DNA from 2 places in the Brevibacillus sp. RS1.1 genome. Region 2 is predicted to be linked to the other one. Evidence: a T-box and tRNA genes for the amino acid it is inferred to sense, from the RefSeq annotation. Region 2 holds a T-box; the other holds one or more tRNA genes.

Region 1 (8,545 bases), on a different contig from region 2:
TAAACAATGCCGTATCTCGACGGGCAAACTTCGTATTTTTTACTTTTTTAAAAAAGCCAATGTAGTTGAAGTCTCCCACAGCGCGCAGGACAAATACAGCGGCACAGACCATGCATCCCCATTGAATCAAAGAAGGGGAGAGTACGGGCGATAGATAGCCGCTCTGGGCGAGCAAAATGTAACCAGCACAAGCCAGCAAGCAGGCAACGATGATCGTTCCGCCTTTCCCAGGGGAAAAAGTCCGGCGTGCATGATCGGCTGTTGTGGGAATGACGGAATCGGTCCCCCATTTTCCTCCGAAGGCCCAATAAAAATGCAGCAAGGACACGATGACCAAGAAGATAGCAGATGAGATGGGGAAAACATGCGTCATGGAAATGCCTCCTATTGATTTGTAAGGTCTTCACGAAAGATACGCACTCGTATGTTTTGGGTAAAAAAACCCCTGCACGAGACAATCTGTCAGGCAGAAAGGGGGAGTGGGAATCAAATCCAAGTCATAAAATGTTGCAAGGGTGCGGACATATCAAAAGGCGTTTCCAGCTCTCGGCGAACGAGCCAGCCAATATAGAGGAGGTACGCGAGTTGAGCGCGTGCCTTTGCATCAGCGGGAGCCAGCCCTTTTTTCTCATACAGGGAGGCTACGAAGCCGATTCTGCGTTGCTCGATTTCCACGAGACGTTTGGAAAGGGCAGGATGTTGTTTCGCCCAATTGTAGATAGCGGCTTCGGTTTTTCGCTCGCTGCTAAAAACGCTCGACAAAAGCTGTTCCAACGACATGCTGTCCGAGTGTGGCGCTCGAATGATCCGCTCGGTTGCATGCTCCTCCCAATAATCGATTATGGAGTCTAACAGTGCTTGACGATCCGGAAAGTGATGATAAAAGCTCCCCTTGCTGATCTTCAGTTTTCTGGCGAGAGGCTCCACACGAACAGCGTCAATGCCAGCTTCAGCCAACATATCGAGCCCCGCCCGAATCCAATCTTCACGTACGTATTGCATGGTTCACCTCAAAAGATACGATATCGTATGTTTCTGGTTCCATGTTATTCCACTGGGTGTGAAGTGTCAAGAAGAGTTGGTTTTTGTATTGACATTCACACTAGTGTAAAGCTTTAGAATCGCAATCAAGAGCGGTAGACCTTGCATGTAGCGCCGGATCTTCTCGCTTGGAAAAATAAAACGAATGGAGTGTCGACCTGTGAATTCAGCATCAATTCCTGCCTCTGTAACTGTTATTGGCCTTGGCCATATGGGAGTAGCACTCGTGGATGCTTTTCTAAAAGGCGGTCATCCAACGACTGTCTGGAATCGTTCAGCAGATAAAGCCAAAGGTCTGGTTGAGAAGGGAGCAGTGCTGGCGGGCAGTGTGAGCGAGGCAATCGCGGCAAGCAACTTGGTCGTTGTTTGCTTATCAACCTACAAAGTCATGCAAGAGCAGCTTGCGCCATTAGAAAATGAATTATCAGGGCGTGTCATCGTCAACCTCACTACAGGAACACCGGAGGATGCACGCAAGACAGCCAAGTGGGTAAGCGAGCACGGTGGGCAATATCTCGATGGAGCGATCATGGCTATCCCTCAAATGATTGGACTGCCCGAAACACTCATTTTCTACGGTGGGTCGAAGGCTCTATTTGAAGCATATGAACCGACATTGAAATTGCTGGGAGGTAACGCTGCCTATCTCGGTGAAGACTATGGTGTTCCGTTGATCTATGATTTGTCGCTGCTTACCATGATGTATGGGGCTTGGTATGGCTCCATGCATGCACATGCCCTATTAAGTACGGCAAACATAACAGGAACAGAATTTCTTCCATACGCAACCAACTGGGTAAATCACTTGATTGCCCCGCTCTTAACAGATCCGGTTGCCGCACGGGCACGTGATGAAGGAAACTTCACGACAGATGTGTCCAATTTGAATACGAACAAACTAGGACTTGAACACATCATCCATGCCAGCCAGGAACAGGGAATCACTGTTGAGTGGTTGATGCCATTGCTAACATTGGCCACACAGAAAGTAGCAGAGGGCTACGGTGCTGACTCTTTTGATCGCGTCATTGAGGCAATCCGGAAACCATTGGTGAAATAATTCTTTTCTCTGGGGCAAATGAAAAACAACCTCGTTTCGCATGCTGATCATAACGAAAACGAGGTTGTTTTTCTGAAAGAGGGAATGGAGCTGCACGCAGTTTCCCTTATGCGCGAATGGATTTGACCATCGCAATATGCTCGATACCTGCATCGTCAAATAAGTCGCCAAAAGGTTCATAGCCGAGCTTTTCATAAAACCGTTGGGCTTGCGTCTGTGCATTCAGCTTCAGGCTGTCATACCCGTGTTGCTTGGACAGATCTTCCATCTCAAGCATGATTTGGCGGCCCAGCCCGGTACCGCGTTCTGTTTTGGCAACCGCCACCCGTTCGATTTTTCCCACTCCAGGTGCGTAGGTGCGGATACGGCTTGCGCCCACTGGCTTTCCATCGCGGTAGGCCACAAAATGAATCGTCCCGCCATCAAGGGTGTCATGCTCATCGATTTCCAATTCTTCTGGTACTTCCTGTTCCTCGATGAAAACGATTCGTCGTACCGACAGGGCATCCGCCAATTCTTGTTCCGTGGTGACTCTTTGGATCTGGTAGGTTTGCAGGTTCATCGTATTCGTCCTTTTTTAGAAAATATCCCTCCTTACGATGGAGACGCAGGGAGGGTTGGTGGTTGAGGATAGGGTGTTTATTTTTTGAGAAGGAAAGTCTGGTAAACGCTCCAGATGCCATCTTCGAGCTGATAAACCAAGTGGAAGCGATCAATTTCGCTGTTTAGATCAATTTTTGCCATGCTTAGTTGACCAGTTACATCACGCAGCTCATCGTCGGACAGGTCACGCCCGATGGTCAGATGCGGTACGTATGCGTAGGTTTCTTTTTCATTCACACACTGATTGGCAATCTTTTGATGCAGTTCGTTAAATGGTTCTTTGTTTTGCACAGCCAAATAGATCACGTTGGTGGTAGGGTGGAAAGAAGATACACGATGGAAATGAGCCGAAAAACTGTCAGTAGAGGAGGCAACCTGCTCCAGATGGCTCACCAGCTTAGGCAGCTTCGCTTCGTCCAGCTCGAAGGCTTCCTTCAAACGGATATACGGAGGAACCAAAGCATAGCCCGGATCATAACGTTTCCGGTAAGAGTTGGCTACTTCTTGCACCTTGCTAGATGGGAATATTACGATACTGTACATCATCAGAACCACTCCTCCTTACTATCTATCATGCTCTACAAGATATTATTTTAACAGAAAATTCTTCATTTGTGTAATGTTAAGCGTGGGTCCGTATATTCCTTGCGCCAAAGGAAAGACTGTGTAGTGCAAGGAGGTGCCGCATGGCATGCATACGGCTATGATGATCACATTCATTTTTCTCGTCCTGCTTCTACTGTCTGTGCTGACCTTCACGATCTTGACTGCGATCCGAAAAGGAGAATTCGAAGAGGCTCTCGTATCGACGATCAAGGATGAAGGTCCACAAGAAGAACAGCCACGGTAAGTTTACCCGTAAAGCGTCTTTAGCATACGCGGTAGATTGCGCTGCCAGTGGCCCCACGTATGGTCACCCTCAAACGTTTCATAAATGAGGGTGGCTTTTTTCGTGCCCAAAATCTCGCGCAATTCCTCATTGGCCGCAAGAAGATTCAATGTGCCACGCCCCGTGCTTACTGCCGTTTCCTCCGTCCCGATTTCCAAATAAATGGTTTGTGGCACGGAAAAGTCAGCGTCCGCTACCAGACGATTTAGCTTTGCGTCCATGGCAATCGACTGGCAGGCAACTTGTCCAAACGTATGTGGATAGTTAAGCGCAGTGAACAGAGAGACAACTCCGCCCAAAGATTCGCCAAGAAGTGTTCGTGCGTTTCCCAAAGGATGTGTGGAGTAATGCGTATCGACATAGCTCACGACCTCTTCGGCGAGGAAGCGTCGGTAGGCCATGTGCTCCTTACCATCCGGATGATAACGGTCGTTCCGTTTGCTTTTCTCGACAGGGAGAAAGACAGCTATGATATCAGGCAATTCTTTGTCCTCATTCAATTGATCCAGCAAAGAAGCCATTCTACCCATCGCCAAGTAATCTTCCCCATCCTGTACGTAGAGGACTGGATACGAGTAGAGTGGCGAGTAGCGTTGGGGTGTGTAGACAATCAGCTTTTCCGGCGTCCCCAAATGCCGGCTTTCCAAGATGATTTCCTCAAGGGCCACTGCGTTGTCCTCCTTATTGGGATATTCCTGTTCATTATTATACAGGAGCGAGCGGGCATGCCCAATAGTTTGGGTGTAGAGTTCGGCATTGGGCGAAAGATTGTCGCAATTTGGCTCGTGTGTGATACTATGGTAGGAAACGACTTCACTCGATTTGTGGAAGGGGTTGTCTCTTATATGAAGAAGCAAGTACACAGCATCGAAGTCAGAAACGCTGCTCTCGCACGTTTGGCAGAACGCGGAGTGACGTTGGATGATATCGCAGAGATCGTCTATCTCATGCAGTCGCCGTACCATCCAGATCTCACAATGGCGCAGTGCATCGAGAGCGTGAAAGCGGTCTTGGAAAAAAGGGAAATGCAGCACGCCATCCTGGTTGGCGTTGAGTTGGATACGTTAGCAGAGAAAGGCCTCTTGTCCGAGCCGCTCCAATCCATCATTGCGTCAGATGAAGGACTATTCGGATGTGACGAAACATTGGCGCTAGGCTCCGTATTTGGATATGGAAGTATCGCGGTGACCACCTTTGGGCATTTGGATAAGCACAAGGTCGGGGTGATTAAAAGGCTGGATACAAAGTCGGGAGAGGGACGTGTTCACACGTTTTTGGACGACCTCGTGGCGAGTGTGGCAGCCAATGCGTCTAGCCGCATGGCCCATCGGATGAGAGATGAGCAGGAGGCCGAGTTGGCACAAAATGAGGCGTCGAAGCAATAGGAAGCCGAGCTGCGTGTCGAGGAGAAAGCGAAAGGGACGGAGCAGGCGGGGTAGGTTAGGTTTGGGACGAGGGTGTTTGCTTCAATCGTTACCTAATTATCTTGTTTGTTGTTGTTAGCTTTATTGATCGTTTTTGTCTGGCAGAGTCAATTCTCCACTGGTGTAGCTCATATGCTTGATGCAGTCATGTAAGAAGTGATGCCATCGGGTAGGTGATCTCCCTGTTTTGTAGGGGGAGGTGGGCAGCAGCGGTGGGGAATGGCTTTTTACAAGGGGCACACAAGACTGATTTCACTGGGTTTCTTAGTGTTCTTTTGGTACGAGTGAAAATTTTTACAAGAAATTATTCATTTCCTCTTGAAATCCATTTTACGATGCTGTATAGTAATAAATGTGATCGACGTCCGATACGATTCGGGCCCTTAGCTCAGTTGGTCAGAGCGGTCGGCTCATAACCGATTGGTCGTAGGTTCGAGTCCTACAGGGCCCACCATTAAACGATCACACACATATCCCATGATCCGGTAGCTCAGTTGGGAGAGCACCATCTTGACAGGGTGGGGGTCGCTGGTTCGAACCCAGTCCGGATCACCATAACAGCACTTGCGAAGCCTTGATAATCAAGGCTTTTTTTGATGAGACAGGCACCCAGAGTTAATTTATACAGGGTGCTTTTTTGTTTTTGTTGACGTAGTGTTGACTAATTTTTCATTACTTGTAATTATGATGAAAAGTTGGCCCATTTTAATATAAACATGAAAAGGTATGATGGAAAATGCAGAAATTTCAAGAGTTATATATCGAATTTTTGGACCAATCAAACATTATGGAACTATTCAGTAAAGTAAAAAGCACAAAAGAATTAGAGGCAATTGTATATGAAAAGTTAAATGGTTATTTTGACAATAAAAATGCTCTCAACAATAATCTTTTGACATGCCTACTGTCAGAATCTATTGGACTTGAATACTTAGACAAAGTTGAAGGTAAACGGGAATTTTTTGAACAATTACTCCTGTTATATAAAAAATCTAAACTATCAAATAATAATAAGTGCATGGAGATTATGGTTTATTGGAATTATTATGGTGAGCGTGCAAATTCCGATGTTTGGAATGTCTTTAACATATTTAAAAGCATCGATAAAAGTATGGAATTAAATGAATTGGTATACGCATACTTCAACATAATAGGGGTAATAGTCGAGGGGGTAATTAAGTATTATTTAATGATTTTGTACTGCCAGCTACAAAATATTTCCGGTAAGTTGGTTGATTATCAGAGTGTGAAAATGACAGAGCTAGGAAGATTATTATCTTTATCTAACAAGATTTTAAAGACATTTAAAATAACTCTTCCAAAACCAAAAGGTATATCATTGAACCAGTGGAGGAATATCTCATATCACCATAGCTATAGGCTTGAAGAAGATAAAATAGTTTGTGAAGTTATGAATGGTAAAACATTCAGGTTTAGTATTGAAGAACTTGAGCTAATTGTACAACAAATATTTGAGACTGGACGTGCTTTGAAAGCAGCAAATACAATTTTTTACATAGATAATTCTTTTGAATTAAGCAAGATTAAGAAAAGAAGGTACATTCGAAAGGAGGTTGAACTGTTCGACTTAATTTCAATTATTCTTTCACAAGGTTATGAGATTTTAAATACAGAAACTAGCAATGAAAAAACAATAATTTCAATTAAAGAGATATTCCAGCAAGAATATATTTTCCAGTATATCTTCTTCTTTATTCAAATGTGGCACGTATTTAATTCAAAGATTTATGAGATTAATTATTACAGTTTTAAGGGTGACTTATTTGCAAAATTTAGTGTTACTCAAGAGTCATTAAAAGCGATTGATGAACAAGATAATGATATAGAGAGCCATATTAATTCAGTTAAAATTGAATATCTGCGAAAAAATGAATAATCTAATTCATTATGTGGCTATTTTGAAAATATATGTTGTTATGTAACTATTATATTATCGGTGGTCTACTAAATACGGCCGCCGATAATTAGAGTCTGTAAAATATTCTGTGTAAACGTTCAACCTCATTTTGTGATGAAGAGATCGTAGGGGACAAGCCTGAATGGATTTTGGTAAGTAAGAAACCATCTATCGATCATTTTTGTACCTTGGGATGCTTGTCAGGCCATGTAGACGAAATGGCAATCGAATCGGAAGAGAAAAACGGATTGATTAATTAAATTGATAACGTGTATCCAGTGGCGCGGATCGAATGCACCTGGATACACAAGATCAATTAAGTTGAAAACGGCACTTAATGCGGATATTCTTTGCCAAGGATCAATCCTACGAGGTTACCGATAAATTCGAACACAAAGATTATTAGTTCCACTGGCTTCACACTCCAATTCCTCATCTTGTATTTAAATACGAATGTTACAGAAATTGGTTTCAATGCATCTTCACAACAAAATGCTCATTAAGTACAATGGAAGATCTATAACTGATAAAAAAGAAAGCCGCCTGGTAGGCAGCTTCAGAAATTAGTATGCAGGTTTTATAATTTACAAACCGTTCCTGTATACGTTCCTAACCAGTAAAATCTCGGTCCTTCTGGAACAGGAATAAGATTCCCTTTTTTGTATATTTTTCCATAGTATTCATCATGGACATAGTCTTCATAGTTAATATATTCAGGGACTGGGGTTGGATATCTGGTGAACGATTTGTAGTAAGTGGCCTCTTTACATACGGTTGCTTCTACACTTTCGTTTGCTTGAGTTTCAGTTACTGCAAAAACGGGTGAGACAGCAACAATGCTCAACAAGAAAAAACAAATGACTAAAGTGAACTTTTTGATCATGAGTGAACCACCCTTCAAGATGTAAGTAAATTCCATTTAAGGTTACTACAGGGGATGTTTGTCGTAAAGGTATTTTTGGTTGTAAGAATGATTTTACACACTGTGTAGACAGATAAGATGGAACGGGAAAATAAAAACCCAATCCAAGGGATCGGGTGAAGGAAAGCTTAGATTGAGGCTCATAGGATTTTACTAATTAGCTAGTGAAGAAAAGAGGTATGAACGATGTAATGCAGTGTACAAATTTACTCATGAAGTAAATGCTTCAAACTGATTACGTACAATCACTGTTTGAAAGTACGTGGTGAAATCGTGATGATATTGTAGTCAATCCGATTATCTGGGTCAGTATTCGAAAACATTACCATAAAATCCCCAACTTTATACCAAATCTCATATCTATATTTATGATTCCCGTATGTTTCTTCACCGAAAATTTTAAAAATCTGTTCTTTAGTTAATGATTCAAATCTTGTTTGTATGACAGTTAGACGTTCCTCGCCTTTGATTTTATTAAACATGTATCTATACCCGTTTCGGTCGAAATATCTGGTATGCAATTTTGGTGAAACATAATCATCCTCTCTTATACCGAATTTTGATTGCAGTTCTTCTTTTGTTATATGGAAAGCGATATCACCGCCTAAATTTCCTTCATGGATATTCTCAAGAATGTGGGTGAGAAACTCTTGAGCGTTAGATTGAGATTTTTGGGGTTTGAATCTTT
Region 2 (8,545 bases):
ATACAGGCGACGAAAATGACAATCGAATACGGTTTGATACGGTTCATCCTGTCACACAACCCTTTGTTCGATTTTTTGATACCGAACGGTTCGGTCTCTTTTTGATTTTACATGATTGCCTTCTTTCGTACATGAGAGAAATGTTACAATAACTTGGACGAATATAGACCGTGTTGGCCGAATGAAAGGACTATCGCGATGCGAAAAGGCGAAAAAACAAAGCTGTATATTATCCAGAAGTCAGCAGAGCTATTTAATCAATACGGATATACAGGAACCTCCATGCAAGACATCATGGATGCCACGGGACTTACCAAAGGTGCCCTCTACAGAGGTTTTGCCAGTAAAGATGAAATTGCCATAGAGGCCTTCAAATATGCGGGTGAAGTGTTACAAGAACATTTTGCGGCTGCACTAGAAAAACAGGACACAGCCACTGGAAAAATCGTAGCCATGGCAAAGGTGTATTCTGATGCGGTAAACAATCCCCCGCTCCAAGGTGGCTGTCCGCTTCTCAACACAGCCATCGAAAGTGACCATTCGTTCCCTGTTCTTCGCGATTATGCCCTCACCGCTTACCAAGAGGTCATTTCGTTCATGCAGAGATTGCTGGAAGAAGGAATCGCCCAGGGAGAATTTCGCTCCGAAATGGACGCAGAAGCAGTTGCTTCGTTTGTTTTTTCTTCCATTGAAGGAGCCATCATGGCAAGCAGACTCACACACGATAACAAGCATGTCCATTTTGCCAGCAAGCATATTGAGCAGCTTTTACAGTCATACCGGCCCTAGCAAAAAGAAAAGAGCAGTCGCGCAGGATGTGCTCCCCCTGCCTACCTGCTCTTTTTTCGTGGACTTTTCCTGCTACTTTCTATTTGATGTAGTGTACTTTTTCATGTCCGAGCAATGCTTCCAGCACTTGCTGTACTTTCACGCCTGTTTCAAATGTAACCAGTCTGGCATCGCCACCGTTCATCGCAATAGACAGCTCATCCAACAACAGGGAGAGACGGTCTTGCTGCGGAACTTCAGCCGGAACGAGCGCTTCGCCGTGTCCACCCACAAACAGATTGCTCCAGTTCACGACACTCAGCGTTCCTTTTGACCCGTACACGCGATAATCCAAATGCTCCTCATGCGCGATACCCGCCAAGCCATTGATCGTAACCGGGGTACCATCTGTCAGATGCAGAAAGGCCGATACACCTGTCTCACATAGCGCAGGATCTGCTGGATAGTCTACCTCTGAGTGGACTACATGCAGGTCTCCGAAGAGCTCGTAAGTCAGATGAGTGAAATGAGGCAGCACTTCTCGGATGAAACCGCCTTGCTCACGACCAGCCAGCCAAGGTGTTTGCTGCCATGGACGCGGCCACTGGTGAAAATGCGTCAGGATATCGATACGGCGGACATCTCCGATTGCTTCGAGTCTGCGGGATAGTTCAGGAAAAACACCTTGATAGTAGAGCGGGAAGTTCATCGCATGGACAACCCCTGCGTTATTTGCTGCTTCCAACATTTCTTGCGCTTCTGTCAATGAATTAGCTAACGGCTTTTCACAGAGCAAATGCTTTTTGTGCGCCAGCACATCCAGGGCAATCGCATGATGGAATTTCGGAGGAACTGCCAAATAGATGACGTCCAGCTCTACCTTTTTCAATAATTCCTTATAATTTGTGTACCAAGGCACATCGCCGGACTTTTGCGCGGCTTCCTGTGCTCTTTCCGCTGATACATCACTCACTGCAGCTACTCGAAATTTTTCGTGGGTACGGATCGCGTTCATCATGCGTTCGCCCATGACGCCTGCGCCAATTACCCCAACGTTCCATTTCACTTGGTCCATCTGCCTTTCCTCGCTTCCTGGTGAATGTTCGTCTTCGTGCCTCTACCCCTTTCTCCATTGATTTGAACATTCCTTCTGAAAAGCTCAGATTGTCAGTTGCTGCTGTCCTTCCTTTTTTACCCGATGTGCAAGCCTAAAGTTTTGTCTCCGATCGAAACGGTTTCCCTATCTGCTATTTTCGCAAAAGACACATCTGAAACGAGTACGCTCCCACGCAAAACATGATCAAAGCGCTCTAATGCTGCTCGTAGCTCATCGTCCACATCCAAGGTGAGCTGGACACGTTTATCGATGGGCAAATCCAGCTTTTTGCGTGCATCCTGAATGACGCGTATGACCTCACGAACCAAGCCTTCTTGCTCAAGCTCTTTTGTAAGTGTCGTGTTCAAGGCCACGTGAAGCTGATAGCCGGATGCAGAAGCGAAGCCTTGCTTCCCTTGCTTTTCCACAAGCAGCTCATCTAGCGTAAGCCGCACACTCTCGCCTGCGACCTCCACATCCAAGTAGCCATTGTCCACTGCCTTCTGTGCATCGGCTGCTTCCAATTCTTTTAAATACCCTTGGATTGGCCCAACGAGCTGGCCATATTTTTTCCCGGCTACCTTCAGGTTGAGCTTGAAATGATACGTCACAAAGCTGCTGTCGCTTTGCTCTACCCGAATGTTTTTGACATTGATCTCGTCTTCGATGATGCTAGCAAATCGCTCGAGGTTAAATGGCTGCTCCGTCGTTACGATCAGCTCGGACAGAGGCTGTCTGGTCTTGAGTCCGGTTTCGTTGCGGACATTTCGCGCCAGCTCCACGATGTTTCGAGCCGTTTCCATGTCCCGCTCAAGGGTTTCGTCGATTGATTCTGTGTTCACCTTCGGATAATCAGTCAAATGAACGCTGCCTTCTCCCCCCAGATTGCCATACAAATCTTCTGCGATCAGCGGCGCGTATGGTGCGATCATCTTCGCCAGCGTCAGCAACACTTCTCGCAGGGTCTGGTAAGCAGATACTTTGTCAGGCGTCATCCCGCTGCTCCAGAAACGATCCCGCGAACAACGGATGTACCAGTTACTCAACTCGTCGATGAACGTTTCGATATGCCCCGCCGGATTCATGAAATCGTAGGTTTCCAGACCTTTTACCACCTGCTGCAAGGTGGTATTCAAGCGGGAAAGTATCCAACGATCCAACTCGTTCACAGGTGGTTGCGCTGGATGCTCTTCTGACTTGAATGCATCGATCAATGCGTATAACGAATAAAAATCATGCGTGCTATGGATCTTATCGATCACTTTGTACTTCGCCTCGGCGACGATCCGCTTGGAGAAGCGCTTACTGCTCCATGGCGCACTGTCAGACAAAAGCGCCCACCGGAACGCATCTGCACCGAACTCCTCGATTACCTCCCACGGATCGATCCCGTTTCCTTTGCTTTTAGACATCTTCTGACCGTGTTCATCCAAAACGTGACCAGTAGAGATGACCGCCTTGTAGGGTGCTTTTCCGTTATACAGGGTAGAGACTGCCAACAAGCTGAAGAACCAGCCCCGCGTCTGATCGATTCCTTCCGAAATGATGTCGGCTGGGTACTGCTCCTCGAACACCTTTTCGTCTCCGAATGGATGATGGTATTGAGCAAACGGCATCGAACCACTGTCGAACCACACATCGATGACCTCAGGTGTCCGCTCCATCGTACCGCCGCAAGAGCAGCGTAGCTTCACCTCATCTACAAACGGCTTGTGCAGCTCCAGCTTCTCATCGATTGGTGCCACAGATTTCTCACGCAACTCTTTTACACTGCCTGGTGCATATTCACTGCCACAATCCTGACAAAGCCATAAATTGAGCGGCGTTCCCCAATACCGATTTCGGCTAATATTCCAGTCTACAAGCTCTTCGAGGAATTTCCCGAAGCGCCCTTCGCGCAAGTGGCCCGGATACCAGGCGATCTTGCTATTGTTTTCGATCAGCTGATCCTTGATGGCTGTCGTTTTGATGAACCAGCTCTCCATCGCGTAGTAGAGCAGTGGTGATTTGCAGCGCCAGCAGAACGGATAGCTATGCTCGTAGCGTTCCTTGGAAAACAGCAGACCGCGATGTGACAAATCTTTGACGATATCGACGTCGCAATCCTTCACGAACCGACCTGCGAAATCTGAGATTTGATCAGTATAGCGACCAGCCAAATTCACGACATTCACGAAATCAAGTCCATGCTGACGGGTCGTGCGATAGTCATCCTCCCCATGCGCTGGCGCAGTATGCACGATACCCGTTCCGCTCGTATCACTGACATAGTCCGCATCGACGACGATATGCCCATGGTTTACCTTGATATAGCCAAAAGGCGGCTCATACGGGGTACCAACCAATTCTGCGCCTTTGTGCGTGGTCAAAACCTCGTAGTCTTCCTTGAAGACTTTCTCCGCGAGATTTTTTGCTACGACGTACACTTCATCCTTGTGCTTGACCCTTACGTAATCGAGGTCTTTGTTGACAGCCAAAGCCACGTTGGCAGGAAGTGTCCATGGCGTCGTCGTCCACGCGAGGAAGTAGTCATCGCTTGTCTTGCTTTTGAATTTGACCGTCGCACTCAAGTCCTTCACGTCTTCATAGCCCTGCGCCACTTCATGGGAGCTGAGTGTCGTCTGGCAATCCGGGCAATACGGACTGACACGATGCCCTTTGTACAGCAGCTCTTTTTTATGAATGTCAGAAAGAATGTGCCAGACGCTTTCGATGTAATCGTTGGTCAGCGTCACATATGGATGCTCCATATCCGTCCAATAGGCGATGCCTTCCGTCAGCTCACGCCATTGCTTTTCGTACTCGAATACGCTGTTTTTGCACTCTTCGACGAACTTGGCCACCCCGTAGTTTTCGATCTCCTGCTTGCCGGAAATGCCAAGTCGCTTTTCCACCCCAAGCTCTACCGGAAGACCATGTGTATCCCAGCCTGCTTTGCGGACGACACGGTAGCCGGACATCGTTTTGTAGCGCCCGATAAAATCCTTGATGACCCGTCCGAGCACGTGACCGATATGCGGCTGTCCGTTGGCGGTCGGAGGACCTTCATAAAAGACGAAGTTTGGCATTCCCAGCCGATTGTCCATCGACTTGCGGAATGTATCGTCTTTCCTCCACTGATCCAAAACGCGTAACTCTCGTGCCCTTGCTTTTTCTTTTACGTCTACTTTCCTCATCATGTACACTCCTTCTTCTGTAGTTTGCGTAGAAGTGTAGGTTCATAGAACGCAAAAAAATCCCGCCCCCTAAGGGACGAGATTTGATCTCGCGATACCACCCTTGTTCCGAAATCTTCATGCAAGCATGTCATTTCGGCACCTCTACTACGTACCATCATACGCGTCCCTTGTAACGGTGGGATTCCGGGTCAGCTTACTCCAAATGCTTCAGCTTTCCTTCTCGGAGAGGATTTTCGGCTAAGTCTTGAACGTTGGCTTTCAGCACATGGCCAACTCTCTGGGGAACAAGGGGATTAGCTTACTCTTTCTCGTCAATGAATTTGTTGGTGTTTTTTTGTTACTTTCCTTTTTACATGGTTTTCTAAAAACTGTCAAGGGTTAGGCCACGACGCGCTTCACGCTGCGACGGCTTTCCACCTGCGACAATAATAAGCTAAGTACCAGGATAATCGCGCCGAACAAATACGGTGCGTTCAAATGCACCCCGTACAACGTACCTGCCACTGCTGGGCCAAAAATATTCCCCAGACTCATATACGCATTATTCATCCCCGCTACGAAGCCTTGTTCATCCCCCGCACGCTTGGAGATCAGCGTGTTGATTGCTGGACGCATAATCGATGTCAGGGTAAAGAAGAGAACCGTCATAATCAACATATACCAGAAGTTACCCGACAATAGCATCATCACCATCGAAACAGCAGACAAGAAGAACGTCACGTTAATGAGCTTTTTCTCGCCAAAACGAGTAATGAGCTTGCCGATCAGCGCTGCCTGCACAATCGTACCGGCAAGTGCTCCCACTGTGATAATGATGGAAATATCACGTGGAGTATAAGCGAACTTTGCATCGACGAACAGCGGGAAAATAACTTCGAAGTTCGCCAAGCCAAACGTCATCGTAAAGACCAGTACCAGCATGATGAAGTACGACGATTGGAACGACTTGCCGAGTTGTAAGAAGATGTTTTCCTGTTTGTCTTTGGCGTTTCGTGACGCGAGCTGCTTCTCTTTCGGAAGAGATTCTGACAAGAAGAAGATGGAACCGAGTGTAGCTACCGCACCAACTGCCGCGGAAATGTAGAACGGCATACGCAAGCCAAGCTCTGCCAAAAATCCGCCAATACCAGGTCCGATAACAAATCCGAGAGACATGGCGGCTCCGAGCATCCCCAGTCCTTTTCCGCGTTTATCCTCGGTCGTAATGTCCGCTACATACGCCAGCATGGACGGAATCATCGCTGCTGCCCCGATCCCGCCGATCAGACGAGAAAGGTAGAGCACCCATGTCTGTTCAGCCAAGGCAAAAACCAGGTTGGAGATCGTAAACAGGACGAGTCCCATTACAATCATGATTTTACGACCGTACTTATCTGACCATTCCCCCGCAATCGGAGAAAAAAGAAATTGAGTCACACCAAAAGCCGCCACCAGGTATCCAGCCGTCTCCCCACCCGCGCCGAACTCTTTAAGAAACTCGGGCAAAATCGGAATAATCAAGCCAATTCCCAGCATGGCAATAAACATGTTAATCATCAGGAAGAGAATCGGTCGCTCGCTATTCTCTTGTGCATTCATATTCATTTATCCAGTCCTATCCTTGTAGATTTTTCTCTTTAGCCTTGCAGCTTCGCTTTCACACTCTCAATCACCGTGCGCCAAATGGCCGGGTCTGTTGAAATCTGTTGCTTAAAGTTGCGGTACAGCTCCTTTTGCTTTTCCTCAAAATCAGGAGCGTCAGCAGCCGGCAATCCAGCACGGGCAGTCGTAATCATTTCCTGCACTTCTGGAGAACGAGGTCCCCAAACTCTCGCCTCGTAGCCATCCTGGTCGAGGAAAATAAAGATCGGAATCGCACGTGCTGTGCCATTGGTCAAGTACTGATCCATCAGCTCGAGATTTTCGTCACGGATGAGAAAGCGCAATTCGATGTTGCTTTCCTCGGCAATTCGCTGAATGACAGGAACACATAAGGAAGCATCCCCACACCAGTCTGCGGTCAGCACGACCCCTTTCCAATTGCGCTGGGAGAGATCCTTCCAGACAGCCAGATCCTCGTCAGTAAATGTGAGCTGATCGTACACGCGGGTCAGCTCTTCTTTATTGACGTTCATGCTTTCTGTGTACGCCGTAAAGCTCATTCCTTTTTCAAACCAACTGTTATGATTCACGACAGACATATTCCGTACTCCTCCTGTATAGTGAAAAATTATTGCTCCCAAATAGCAGAAGTTCCCAAGCGATTGCGAATGGAAGAGCTTCTTGTTTTGCGGGCTTCTTTCCCTGCCTGTTTCATGGTGCTTGCCTTGGCAGTCAGGTCCATAAACCACTCTCTATCTTTGGTTGCGAGGGCGAGGTCGATCAAATCATGCATATGCTCTTCATCATCAAAAGAGCCTACCGGAATGCGATCCATCCACTGTCTCGGAATCACCACCAGCTTGCCGATCGTCTCTTCGTTGTCGCATTGAACCACATATACTTTTGCGGTACCTCGCAATGAATCATCTGTTTCGACGAAGCCTTGAACTAACTCGCCGAATTTGGTTTTGCCCAATACCCATTCTCCGACTTCCAATAACTCATCTCGATTCATTCTGGTGCACCTCCCAATTGTAACGGAAATCATTACAGTTTCCATGTTAAAAATTTGTAAGGTTACTGTTGCGAACTCTCCTGACATCCATGACGGACTTTATCTAATACGGTTTGGATCGTGATTTGTTCCAAATATTTTGTAAAGTACATCTCTGCTTCGGTAAAAATCTGATCCATAACTCCGTGCATATTCGCAGAAACCTGACACGCTTCTTGCGGATCTCCCGAACACCAGTGCGGCTTCAGCGTACCATTCGAGATCGAACGATATATCTCGGCCAAGGTGACCTCATTCGGGTCGCACGCGAGTATATAACCGCCGCCAATTCCCTCTTTTGTCTTCACAAATCCGTTCTTACGCAGAATGCTCATGATTTTGCGAATTCTGGCTGGATTCGTACATACATTTTTTGCGATGAGCTCACTGCTTGCCATATGCTCTGGGATATGAGCCAACAAAGCCAAGCTGTGAACAGCAATGGTAAATTCACTATTCACGTCACAGACGGCCTCCTTGCGAAGAGTACTGTAATAATAATTCGTACAGTTACGAATGTCAACAATTGTGTGGGGGCAAACTTTTTTAAAAACCGAGAGGTTTTTCATCTGCGCTGATCGGGGGAAGCGAAGGCACATGTTTTCCAGTCGCCTTTTTCCTCACTACGTTCGGGCGGTCTCCTTCCAAACATGTACCTTCGCTTTGCGGGCAACAGTTGCTTCTGCGGGGCTATTTTTAAAAAAGATTTTTAATAAAAAGGATTTCATCGCGGATTGGGATGCCATTGTCTGCGATAAGGGGGATTTCTGGTTTGATTTGCCGGGCCTTGTCCACAGCATGGATGTACAGCTCGTGAAACTGATAGCCTCTTTTTTGGTAAAAGCCCATGGCGTGCAGGTTATCGTT

What was found. A T-box is a leader RNA that pairs with one kind of tRNA and senses whether it is charged. The one in region 2 lies ahead of ileS (isoleucine--tRNA ligase), so its partner is inferred to be a tRNA-Ile.
Region 1: it has a tRNA-Ile gene. The T-box ahead of ileS (isoleucine--tRNA ligase) is inferred to sense a tRNA for this amino acid. The anticodon was not compared.

Annotation. Positions count from the first base shown of each region.
Region 1 is NZ_JABSVA010000001.1:1,091,913-1,100,457, reverse strand. Features, by position in the region: gene HP570_RS04905 (DUF3995 domain-containing protein) at 1-373, opposite strand, end outside; gene HP570_RS04900 (TetR/AcrR family transcriptional regulator) at 487-1,002, opposite strand; gene HP570_RS04895 (NAD(P)-dependent oxidoreductase) at 1,202-2,101, shown strand; gene HP570_RS04890 (GNAT family N-acetyltransferase) at 2,208-2,663, opposite strand; gene HP570_RS04885 (YjcG family protein) at 2,741-3,250, opposite strand; gene HP570_RS04880 (hypothetical protein) at 3,396-3,554, shown strand; gene HP570_RS04875 (alpha/beta hydrolase) at 3,557-4,261, opposite strand; gene HP570_RS04870 (phosphatidylglycerophosphatase A family protein) at 4,439-4,978, shown strand; tRNA gene HP570_RS04865 (tRNA-Ile) at 5,395-5,471, shown strand; tRNA gene HP570_RS04860 (tRNA-Val) at 5,497-5,572, shown strand; gene HP570_RS04855 (hypothetical protein) at 5,754-6,914, shown strand; gene HP570_RS04850 (hypothetical protein) at 7,513-7,818, opposite strand; gene HP570_RS04845 (hypothetical protein) at 8,103-8,545, opposite strand, start outside.
Region 2 is NZ_JABSVA010000002.1:571,308-579,852, forward strand. Features, by position in the region: gene HP570_RS08240 (DUF2306 domain-containing protein) at 1-47, opposite strand, end outside; gene HP570_RS08245 (TetR/AcrR family transcriptional regulator) at 199-789, shown strand; gene HP570_RS08250 (Gfo/Idh/MocA family protein) at 869-1,843, opposite strand; gene ileS (isoleucine--tRNA ligase) at 1,960-5,040, opposite strand; T-box leader at 5,110-5,367, opposite strand; gene HP570_RS08260 (MFS transporter) at 5,422-6,627, opposite strand; gene HP570_RS08265 (thioredoxin family protein) at 6,660-7,223, opposite strand; gene HP570_RS08270 (IDEAL domain-containing protein) at 7,253-7,639, opposite strand; gene HP570_RS08275 (RrF2 family transcriptional regulator) at 7,702-8,139, opposite strand; gene HP570_RS08280 (GNAT family N-acetyltransferase) at 8,375-8,545, opposite strand, start outside.